DNA from 2 places in the Sulfobacillus thermotolerans genome. Region 2 is predicted to be linked to the other one. Evidence: riboswitches for the same ligand, from Rfam matches in the RefSeq annotation. Region 2 holds a riboswitch; the other holds the start of a gene.

Region 1 (5,355 bases), 410 kb from region 2:
AACTGAGCCGACCGAATCCCTGACCCGGTAGATGCCGGTGTGCATCTCGATAATTTCTTTCATCGTCGGCTCCATTTCGCCTTCGATCACGGTGCCATTTAGGTCAACCAAAGCAAAATCGTCTAACGTTAAATTTTCAATACTGCCGCCTTTGGTCATAATAATGTGGTTGTCACCAACCTTGGCAGACAAATTGGCATGGTTGCCGCGGAAAAGCAAGCCATGTTCGGCAAGATAGTGAGCAGCCTCGACTAACTGCTGCTTGGCTTGATTCTGAGAAAGCATCGTCATGAACTTCCCTCCTTGCATCTTCGCTTCATGAGGTTAAGATCCCCCAAAAGGGGCTTAATCTATGCATCTGATATCTACCTTATAAAACATTATTCATTATGTAACAAAAAATACTATAGTGCAATACTCAGTTTATAAATCGAAGGAAATTGCTAAGGTATACCTATAATAAAGAACAAAGGGAGTGTTCAGGACTGGCTTTAGTCTGGGTTTTTTTGGGCGGATTTGTCGGGGCGGTGGCGCGGTTTGAAGCCGGTCAATGGATAGGGCAGCGCACAATAGGACCTTTTCCGTGGGGAACGTTTTCGATTAATACCGTGGGTAGTTTGTTTATTGGTTTGCTCTTTGCGCGTCCGCTTGCCCCTCCCCTTCTCAATTTATTGGATGTGGGTTTTACAGGAGCTTTTACAACTTTTTCTACGTTTAGTTATGAAACCTTGCGTTTAATGGAAGAAAAACTCTATCGAACGGCGTTCTTGAATGCGGCGGTAAGTTTGGCTACGGGGCTTGGAGCCGTAGCCCTAGGCATCAGCATTGGAAGAGGGATGGGGATATGAAAAGGCATGTTTGGGTAGCTATAGGCATCGGTGGAGGACTCGGAGCTCTTGCTCGGGCGGGTGTGTCTACTCTGGGAGACGTGGGGTGGTTTCCTTTAAATTTCTTTACGATTAATATTGTGGGAAGCTTTCTCATTGGCATTGTCATGGCATTAAGTGTGGAATATGAACTGTTGCCTGCCGCCTGGAGAATGTTCTTAGGTGTCGGATTCTTAGGAGGATTTACGACGTTTTCAACCTATATGTTAGGGGTGCATGATTTGTTGCGTACATCGCTCTGGCATGGGGTTGTCTATCTATTGGGGTCTTGGGGTATTGGTCTTGTTGCCGTCTATGGCGGTCTTGTCGCAGTACGGTCTCTTCTGCATTGGGTTAAAACCGCCGAGTAATCCCACCAGGTTTTAGTTTGCCACCCGCTCTAGCCGGTTTGGCGTGGACATGGTATCATGACCCATAACGACATATCACACTTTAAAGGTGCCTGCATTCGCAGGAGAATAGGGAATCAGGTGCAAAACCTGAGCGGTCCCGCCACTGTAATTCCTCAAAGGAAGAGCCAGGAGACCTGCCTTTAAAGTTTGTTTCACTCGTATTCGCGGAAATAGGGGTGGCATTTTCTTTATTTGTTGGAAACTGTCATCCTCTCGTCCAATCGGGAGGATTTTTTATGGGCTATTTACCAGTTATGATGAACTTACAACGCCTTCCGGTGCTCATTGTGGGAGGCGGCGCGGTGGCAGCGCGCAAGGCCAAGAAATTCATCGCACAAGGCGCAAGGCTTACCATTATCAGTCCTACTCTTCATCCGACACTTTATCCTACGCTTACGGACGCCTCCTTACCGGGCTCTTTGCATTGGATTCCTCGTTCATATCACGCTGGCGATTTACAAGATATGCGTTTGGTTATCACTGCCACGAATTGTGCTGAAGTGAATCATGCGGTGATGTCCGACGCGCAGGCGTTGAATATTTTGGTGTCGGATGCCAGTCACGAAGACGAGAGTGACTTCATGATGATGGCAGACCATTGGCATTCGAATCATCTTGTCACGGCAGTTTCTACGACGGGCATATGGCCGGCTGCTGCCCGCGAGGTTCTACGTCATCATTCCCAATACCTAAGCCCTTGGTGGAACGACGTCATAGCGGTTATGAACAGCCTGTTGGCTGAGCTCGAAGCCGTTCCGGACCCTGCAAGACGGGCTAGCCTGCGTCGGGCACTGCGCTCTTCTTCTCCTTCAAAGTGGTTGGATCAGATCGATAAACAGGGGCCGGAAGGATTAAGGCCCTCTATGCATCAATGGCTCAGTCGTCTTGCTGGGGTTGAAGGAGGTCAAGGCGTATGGGGCGAGGAGTAGGGCGCGTTTTTCTCGTAGGCGCGGGACCTGGGGACCCACGGCTCCTGACCCTTAGAGCTAAGACGGTGTTAGCATCGGCTGACGTCGTGGTGTATGACCGCTTGATCCACCCCAATGTAATGGACCTGGCCCCTGGTCATGCGCGCCATATCTATGTGGGCAAAGAGCACGGCAAAGCCAGTGCGCGCCAAGACGACATTCATGCCATTCTTTTAGAACACGCCAAGACGGGGGCTGATGTTGTCCGGTTAAAGGGCGGAGATCCGTTGATTTTTGGTCGAGGGGGCGAAGAAGCCGAATTTCTTCGTGCCCACCAGATTGACTTTGAGATTGTGCCAGGGCTAAGTGCCTCATCTGCTGCCTTAACCTATGCCGGAATTCCTATGACCCACCGTCACAGAATTCAAGGGGCGACGATTGTGGCGGGCTATTCGGGCCATTTTCCTTATTCGTGGCAACCGCACCATACATGGATCATTATGATGGGGCTCGAAAAAGTCGATATGCTGGTGCAAGAAGCGCTCGCCCAGGGATTTCCGCCGCAATTGCCTGCTTGTGCCATTGAATGGGGCACATGGGGTCACCAACGTTTAGTGGCGAGCGAGTTGGCTCAATTGCCCAACCGGGTGGTTCAAGAAAGGATCTTTTCCCCAGGGGTATTGGTGTGGGGGGAAAACGCGTCGATGGCGCGAGAAATGGATTGGTTTGCCTCACGGGTTGATTACCAAAAGAGAATTTTGATTCTCACCCGCTATCCTTTGCCCTTTGATGAGCTGCTTGCGGCACGTGAAGATGGCGCCGAGGTGCTGAATTGGTCGATGTTCTGGAGCCCTCAAGCTGACCTCGAAGTCCTTAAAGACTTAACGCCCAGTACACAGGTGTGGCTGCCAGAGGTAGCGTTCGTGGATCCTCTGTTGCAGGGATGGACAGCTGCGGGCCGCGATGTGCGCGACTTGCCATCCTTACAGGGCCCAGATCCCGTCGTGAAGAGCTTGTTTCGCCATGGCGTGCATCATGTGCTCAGCGTGTCTGAGATAAGGCACGACTCCTCATTGGACCGGACATGGACGTTGCCGGACCAAGTGCGAGATGATGACCCGTTGTGGCGCTATCAGCTAGCGTTACCGTTCGAGGCGGTGGTTGTTGGACCTCGTACGGACGCGCACCCGGCTTGGCGGTCGCCGCTTATCGCCCAAACGTTTTATGGACCATGTCCTAGGTGGGGAATCGAAGGCCCGTGTCATTCTTTGCAGGCACTGCCTCATGAACCGTGGGCTTTAAGACTGCGCTCATTATGGATGGAAGGGGACGGGGCATGATTATTTATCTGACTACGGCTGAGACGGATTTGTTAAGTCTTTCTCAAGCGGTCGAAAAGTGGCGGGAGTTATCGTTGGAACCCGTAAATGCGGTTAACCTTTCGGTTGACTACGACGCCCAAGAGATTATTCAGAAAATCCAAAAACATGGACGTGTTGTGATGATGCGTCTTTTGGGAGGACGTAAAGCGGCTCCAGCCTTATTTGACGCTGTTGTAACCCTATGCCAAGACACCCAAATTCCTCTCATGGTTTGGCCTGGCGATCTAGAGCCCAGTGACGAATTGCTTCAGGCCAACACGGTAGATCCGGTTGTGTCACATCAAGCCATGCAATATGCGGCGATGGGTGGCGTGAGCAATTTCTTAGAGCTCCTCCGTTACGTTTCCGACCACTGGCTCGGGACGCATTATGGCTATCAACCGCCATTTGAGGAACCGTGGACGGGGATTTACTGGCCTGGCCGCGAAAGGTCTTTAACCCTGGAGGAATGGAGAGCATTACATGGCGGGGGTGATGATCTGCCGGTGATTGCCATCGTTTTTTATCGGGCCCATTGGCTCAGCGGCAATGTTGGGTTTGTGGACCACATGATTGAGCAGTTTCAGCGTGCGCATAGTGTGCCCTTACCTATTTTCACCCAGTCATTGAAGACAGGAGACGAGGTCACGCCACTGATTAAAGGCACGGCGGATGCGGTTGTTGTCACCATGAGTTTTTCGGCGGCCTCTTTGGAAAGCGCACCACAAGGGGTCTCAGGACGCGTGGCGGCCAAGGTTCCGACGCTCCTTGAGGAGTGGGATCTGCCCATATTTCAAGCCATGGTATCCCTTGGATCGCAAGAAGCGTGGCAGCGCAGTGCTTTAGGTTTAGCGCCGCTTGAAACGGCGATGAATGTGGCCATTCCGGAATTTGATGGGCGCATCATAACGGTCCCCATTAGTTTTCGCGAGGACGTGGAAGATAGGGCAGGGATTGTTCGGCGTTTATATGTTCCGCGGCCTGACCGTGTCGAGCGGCTAGCGGGAATCGTCAGCAAGTGGGCGAGACTGCGCAAAACGCCTGTCGCCGAGCGCCGTATCGCGATTGTGCTGACCAATTATCCCTCGAAAAACTCACGGATCGGCAATGCGGTGGGACTGGACACGCCGATGTCTTTGGTCAAGATTTTGGAGCAATTGGCTGTAGAGGGGTATGATGTTGGCCCTCTCGAGGCTTTACCGCGTGACGGGGACGATCTCATGCGGAGACTGATTGGGGCCGGAACGCATGATGAGGATTATGTGACGTGGGAGCAATTGCACCACATGCCAGGGCTTGACTCGCTTGCGTACACCGACCGGTTTGGCCGGCTTGGAGCCGTGGTCCAGTCTCAGGTTGAACGGCACTGGGGCTTGGCGCCTGGGTCTTCATGGGTAGACCAAGGACGGATGGTGGTTCCGGGCTTACGCTTGGGCAACATTTTTGTAGGCATTCAGCCACCGCGGGGGAACGGGGACGATGAGGTCGGTATTTATCATAGTCCCGAGTTGCCTCCATCGCACCATTATATGGCCTATTACCAATGGATTGCGGAAGGATTTAGGGCCGATGCGGTGATCCATTTAGGCAAGCATGGGACGCTGGAATGGCTTCCGGGAAAGGGGATTGGATTATCTCAAGATTGCTTTCCCGACATTGTTTTGGGCGACTTGCCCAATTTTTACCCCTTCATCGTGGATGATCCGGGAGAAGGAACACAAGCCAAGCGCCGTAGCCATGCCGTTATTGTTGATCACATGGTACCACCGGTGACCCAGGCCGGACTTTATGACGATTTGGTAAAAAT
Region 2 (5,355 bases):
CCCTAAAGATGGCGTGACGAGGGGGTATTCAAACACCATCTGACCCAACGCCGTCGTCAGAGCTTGCAAGTTGTGCTCAGCCCTCCTGCGCCCTATCACTTGCGGCAGCAAAATCGGCCAGGTTTTAGGAATTTCTGGGGCCACCTTCTGGATTTCTGACACTAACCAACTTAGTCCCTCATCGGTATCCAGGTAGCTAGCCCACCGAATCGGCCCCCAAGAAGGTGTCCAAGGGGCCGGGTTAGGCAACACATGAAACCCTGCGTCCACGCTCGTTTGCTGCTGATAGGTGTGGCATTGAAAATCCGCCATGGAATCCGCCAAGCCTTGAAATCCGATAAACCAAACGGGCAGAAAGGTTTTTTGAACGTATTGCCACTGTGGCACAACAAACACCGGTTTTGACTTACCGGTGCACGTTATCGTCCACCAATTATGTGACGGGATATCGGCCGCAACAGGAATGCCAGCCGCTCGCTCAAAACGCACCAAGCTTTCCCAGAGGAAAGCCCACGTCTCAGCGGGCAGCATCAGCGGTTGACGGTCGAGTAAAGACCACGGGTTGCTGATATCGTCACTTGGAGCATGAAAATCAAAGCTACCGCTCCACAAAGGCAAACTGCCTTCCGAATCTGCCACGATCACACAGTCTTGCTGAACTTCCTGGATAAAAGAGGCGGCTAATAGCGCAGCAGGCCCTTGCCCAATAATGGTTATCGCGCTCATAGCGTCACCCCTTCTGAGCTAGGCCATGAATTTTTGAGCCCTGGTGAGTTGCCATCCCCCGGGGATTTTAGACGATTCACCACCACCGGAAACTTGCGGTGCGCAAACAAAATCATTAATCCATACGAGAGATGCATCGGGATCGGATCTTCAAACAGGTCGGCGACGGCTCCGGCCCAAGGGCCGGCCGCGTTGACAACGGCGTCACACCCTACCTCGACTTCCCCATTCGGACCTTGAGCACTCACGCTTGTCACCCGACCGTTCACGGTCTGTATTGCGGTAACGCGGTGTTTGCTCAATAATGTCCCGTCATGGGCAAGCACGTCTTTAGTCAGCATTTGCAAGAGATGAAAGCCTTCCAAGACCCCATCGGGCACCCAATACGCTGACGCCACCCGTGTTGTCAAGTCCGGATACCGCTGATGCACGGCGCGAGGATCCAATGCCGTCACGGGAATGCCGGCACGATCACAGCCCTTCAGCCACGCCTGTTCGAACCCGGGATCATCATCCTCCGAACGAACAAATATCCCACCCGTCTGCTCAATCGCGTCCGGAGCCACCGCCCGCAACAACGTATTTTCACGGTAACAATCTTCAGCAGCGGTCGGATCGGTCACAACGTAGCGCGCTCCACTGTGCAAGAGACCATGAAAACGCCCCGATGTCCCAAAGCCTGGTTCCCACTGGTCCACCACCGTGACCTTCACGCCCCGCAAGGCCAGGTCCCTTGCCACCCCCAATCCAGTAGCGCCCGCCCCTATCACCACGACCATTTTCCTACCTCCCATTAAAAAAGCCCGACGACACCTGAGGGGTGTCGCCGAGCTCTCTTTATCTCTGCTCAGACAAATACCGTGAAATTTTCGACTCGCTATTGACTTCATAAAATATTATGAATCATAGTGAAAGCATTGTAAAGTGCCTCGTGGTTGGGAACACGAATACATCCTCAACGCTCTCCCACAATTTATCAAGAGAAGGTGACATATAAATGCACTATTCCTGTCGTGTGTTATCTCCCGGGAGCACCACTGGCCCTATTCATATCGTACAAGCCACCTCAGAAGCGCCTAGCACATCCACCAACGTGCAACAAGCCCGGGAGAGCGCTGCCTTGCAATTAGAGACGCAGGCCCAGCACGTTTCTACCGGGGCGGATATCTTGTTAGCCCAAAAATCCATGTTAGAAGATCCCGAACTCCTTGCCCGCGTCGAAGCGCTCATCAGCAGCGGTGTTAGCGCGTATAGTGCCATCGCTCAGGCTTGCGACGAATTTGCCAACACCTTGCTGCAAGTTGACGACCCGTACCTCGCCCAACGTGCGGCGGATATTCGCGAAGTGGGTCAGTTATGGCAAAATGCGTTGGCCCCTGTTCAAGAAGATGCCTGCCCACAAGGCTCTATTGTGCTCTGTGAGACCCTTTTGGTCCAAAACATTTTGACATGGGCCGAAATCCCGGTCGCTGGGGTGATTTGCACGCAAGGCAGCCCCCTGATGCACGCCGCCCTCATTGCTCAAAATCTTGGGATCCCTGTAGTTGTTATGGACAAAGCCGCCATTCGTGACATGCATGAAGGACAAGTTGTCAGCATCGATGGTGCCAATGGCGTGGTCGATACCGAGGCCCAAGCTCCTGCTTCAAGCCCCACTGAGCAGGGATTGCTAGGTCATACAAACCCCATCACCCTCCCAAGCGGGCGAACGGTTGAGGTGCGCGCCAACATCGCATCCCTCGTCGAAGCCGGCCGAACCACAGCGGTTGGCGCAGACGGGGTAGGGCTTTTTCGCACGGAAATGCTGTTAGAACAAGCCGGCCGTCTCTTATCCATCTCCGAACAAGAAGAGATATACCGTGATGTTCTTCGGAAGAGTTCAGGACCAGTGATATTCCGAACTTTTGACATTGGAGCCGATAAATCGCTGGCCTTTTTAGACATGCCCTCTGAGCCGAATCCTGCCTTGGGCACACGCGGCATGCGGTTATACCGGACCCATCCTACCTTGTTTCAGGACCAATTAACCGCCCTTTACCGGGCCTCCGAAGTCGCTCCCATGTCCATTATGTTTCCGATGGTAACAACCACCGAGGACTGGGATTTTTGTCGCGATCAGGCTAAGCGCGTGGCTTCCACGGTGTCATCATCCCCGGCCAATGACGTTAGCCTCGGCGTCATGATCGAGGTGCCGTCCTTAGGATTTTTAGTTCCCGAACTTGCCTTACATGGCGCCCATTTTGCCTCATTAGGCACGAACGACTTGTCGCAATACTTCTTTGCCACCGATAGGGAATCGGACGCTTCTTATCATAGTGGTCTCGCCCTGCTCCGCTTCATCCACGCCATTGCAGCGAGTGCACGCGACGTTCAGTTGCCATTAGGTGTTTGTGGAGGATTAGCGGCCGATGTCCCGTGGGCCATTTTGTTTGCGGCCATGGGCATTTATTCCTTAAGCGTGCCTCTTCCTTCTGTTCAACCCATAAAGGCCGCTCTATCCCGCCACCAGGAGTACGAGAAGCTGGTTGCACAAGCTATTCAAGGCGCCCATGATTATGCACGGATAATGGACTTGCTAAGACAAGAGGGACCATAAGGACAACGATAACGGGGGTTTCGCGCTTTATTCAAAAGGCCTCCTCTGCAAACAACCATGAGCCCAGGACATGTGGAGAGCTTTTTTGCTGGATTCGAGCAAGCCTTCTTGTCTTTCTTTACCAATTTTAGGTTTGTTGGAATTTCTCCTGTACGCTACAATGCTCATAACGTCATTGGGTGCCCGAACGGGAGAATAGGAAATCCGGTGGAAGTCCGGAGCGGTCCCGCCACTGTAATCGGTGAGACGCATCAACACGTCACTGCCCCTTTTGGGGTGGGAAGACGATGCTACGATGACCCGAAGCCAGGAGACCTGCCCAATTGACAAAGGCTACGAGGGCGTGATGGTAAAATGCCTGACCTATTAAGGTCGGGCATTTTTTTCACCCCATCTTGGCCCAACTCGTTCTAGAACTTACGGTGACTAAGGAGAGAACAACGATGGCAACAACTTTAACTGACCTCGATCAAGTACTGAACAACATTTTGCCTAAGGACCGATTGATTCACCGCGACATGCAAAATCATTTAGATGCCTTAATCAAACCTCCTGGGAGTTTAGGCCGGTTAGAACGCTTGGCGTGTCAGCTCGCGAGCGCCGAGCGCACCCTCAGACCTGCTGTCGATCCAGCGATTACGCTCATTTACGCAGGCGATCACGGCGTCGCATCGCTCGGGGTATCACAATATCCGGCAAGCGTAACAGCCCAGATGCTCAGTGCCTATCAACACCAATTTGCCGCCATTTCCGTTTTGGCGCGTCATGCTGGGAGTGTTGTAAAAGTCATTGACGTCGGCGTGAACGGCGAATGGACCAATGACGATCGTGATAAGATCGTTGTCTCTCAAAAAATTCGGCCCGGAACCCGCAATTTTGTGGACGAGTCCGCCATGACGCCGGACGAATGCCTGATGGCGCTTACTATAGGCATTCAACGCGCAGAAGCCGCCCATGCCCAAGGCTACCGTGCGATTTTATTAGGAGAAGTGGGCATTGGCAATACGACCATTGCCGCCGCCTTAGCGTCGGCGTTATTAAATGAATCGCCCCGCACCATGACGGGACACGGCACGGGCATTGACCAAGACCATTGGGAACACAAAATCCGAACGGTTGAAGCGGCACTGAAACGCCATCATCGACCGGATTTAGAGCCTTTTGACGTCCTTACACGACTCGGAGGGTATGAAGTTGCGGCCATGGTGGGAACCATTTTGGGCGCAGCCCAGCACCATATCGTAACCATTTTGGATGGCTATCTCACCGGTGTTGCGGCCTTGCTCGCGGTGCGTTTAGCCCCCGCCGCGGTCGACTATCTTGTCGCCTCCCACCAATCCGCAGAACCGGGCCATGGCCGGGTACTAAGCGCTTTAGGCCTAAATCCTCTGTTGGAATGGGGCTTGCGCTTAGGGGAGGGCAGCGGCGCCGCATTAGCTTTGCCCCTGCTGCGTCAAGCCTGCGCCATCGCTAGCGAAATGGCCACATTTGAAGAAGCCGGGCTGACTGAAACCCCTGCCCCCCTTGAATCGCCTTGGGCCATCACACGCCATCAGTTTTCCTGGCCTGAGCGTGCAGCCGTCTACCGGGCCATTGAAAGCCGTCGCGATATCCGGCAGTTTCGTTCCGACCCCGTGCCTCCCGAGATTTTAGAGCGCTTGTTGTGGGCGGCCCATCATGCGCCATCTGTCGGCTTTTCACAGCCGTGGGACTTCATTCTAATTACAGATCCCGCCATCAAACAACAATTAAAAAGCTTAGCAGATCGCGAACGACAAGTTCAAAAGCTGTACTTTGATGACGACCGCGCTCAACAGTTCTTACAGCTGAAATTAGAAGGATTACTCGAGGCGCCCATTGTCCTAGTGATTACCGCCAACCTCGAACGCGGAGGACCCGAAGTGCTTGGCCGCCACACGATGGAGGAAACGACTCTCTATTCTGCCGTATGTGCGGTGCAAAATCTTTGGCTTGCCGCCCGCGCGGAAGGTGTCGCCGTGGGCTGGGTAAGTTTATTTGAACCGCGTCACCTG

What was found. A riboswitch is a leader RNA that binds a small molecule or an ion and turns the genes downstream of it on or off. The one in region 2 is predicted to bind cobalamin.
Region 1: linked by a shared signal. The riboswitch ahead of ORD20_RS04140 (precorrin-2 dehydrogenase/sirohydrochlorin ferrochelatase family protein) and the one ahead of cobT (nicotinate-nucleotide--dimethylbenzimidazole phosphoribosyltransferase) in region 2 are both predicted to bind cobalamin.

Annotation. Positions count from the first base shown of each region.
Region 1 covers NZ_CP133983.1:818,462-823,816, forward strand. Annotated here, with positions in the region: gene ORD20_RS04125 (class II aldolase/adducin family protein) at 1-291, opposite strand, end outside; gene crcB (fluoride efflux transporter CrcB) at 441-848, shown strand; gene ORD20_RS04135 (fluoride efflux transporter FluC) at 845-1,237, shown strand; cobalamin riboswitch at 1,307-1,435, shown strand; gene ORD20_RS04140 (precorrin-2 dehydrogenase/sirohydrochlorin ferrochelatase family protein) at 1,516-2,208, shown strand; gene cobA (uroporphyrinogen-III C-methyltransferase) at 2,193-3,527, shown strand; partial or broken gene ORD20_RS04150 (cobaltochelatase subunit CobN) at 3,872-5,355, shown strand, end outside.
Region 2 covers NZ_CP133983.1:1,230,207-1,235,561, reverse strand. Annotated here, with positions in the region: gene ORD20_RS06285 (hypothetical protein) at 1-726, opposite strand, end outside; gene ORD20_RS06280 (FAD-dependent oxidoreductase) at 723-1,505, opposite strand; gene ORD20_RS06275 (putative PEP-binding protein) at 1,724-3,322, shown strand; cobalamin riboswitch at 3,483-3,659, shown strand; gene cobT (nicotinate-nucleotide--dimethylbenzimidazole phosphoribosyltransferase) at 3,766-5,355, shown strand, end outside.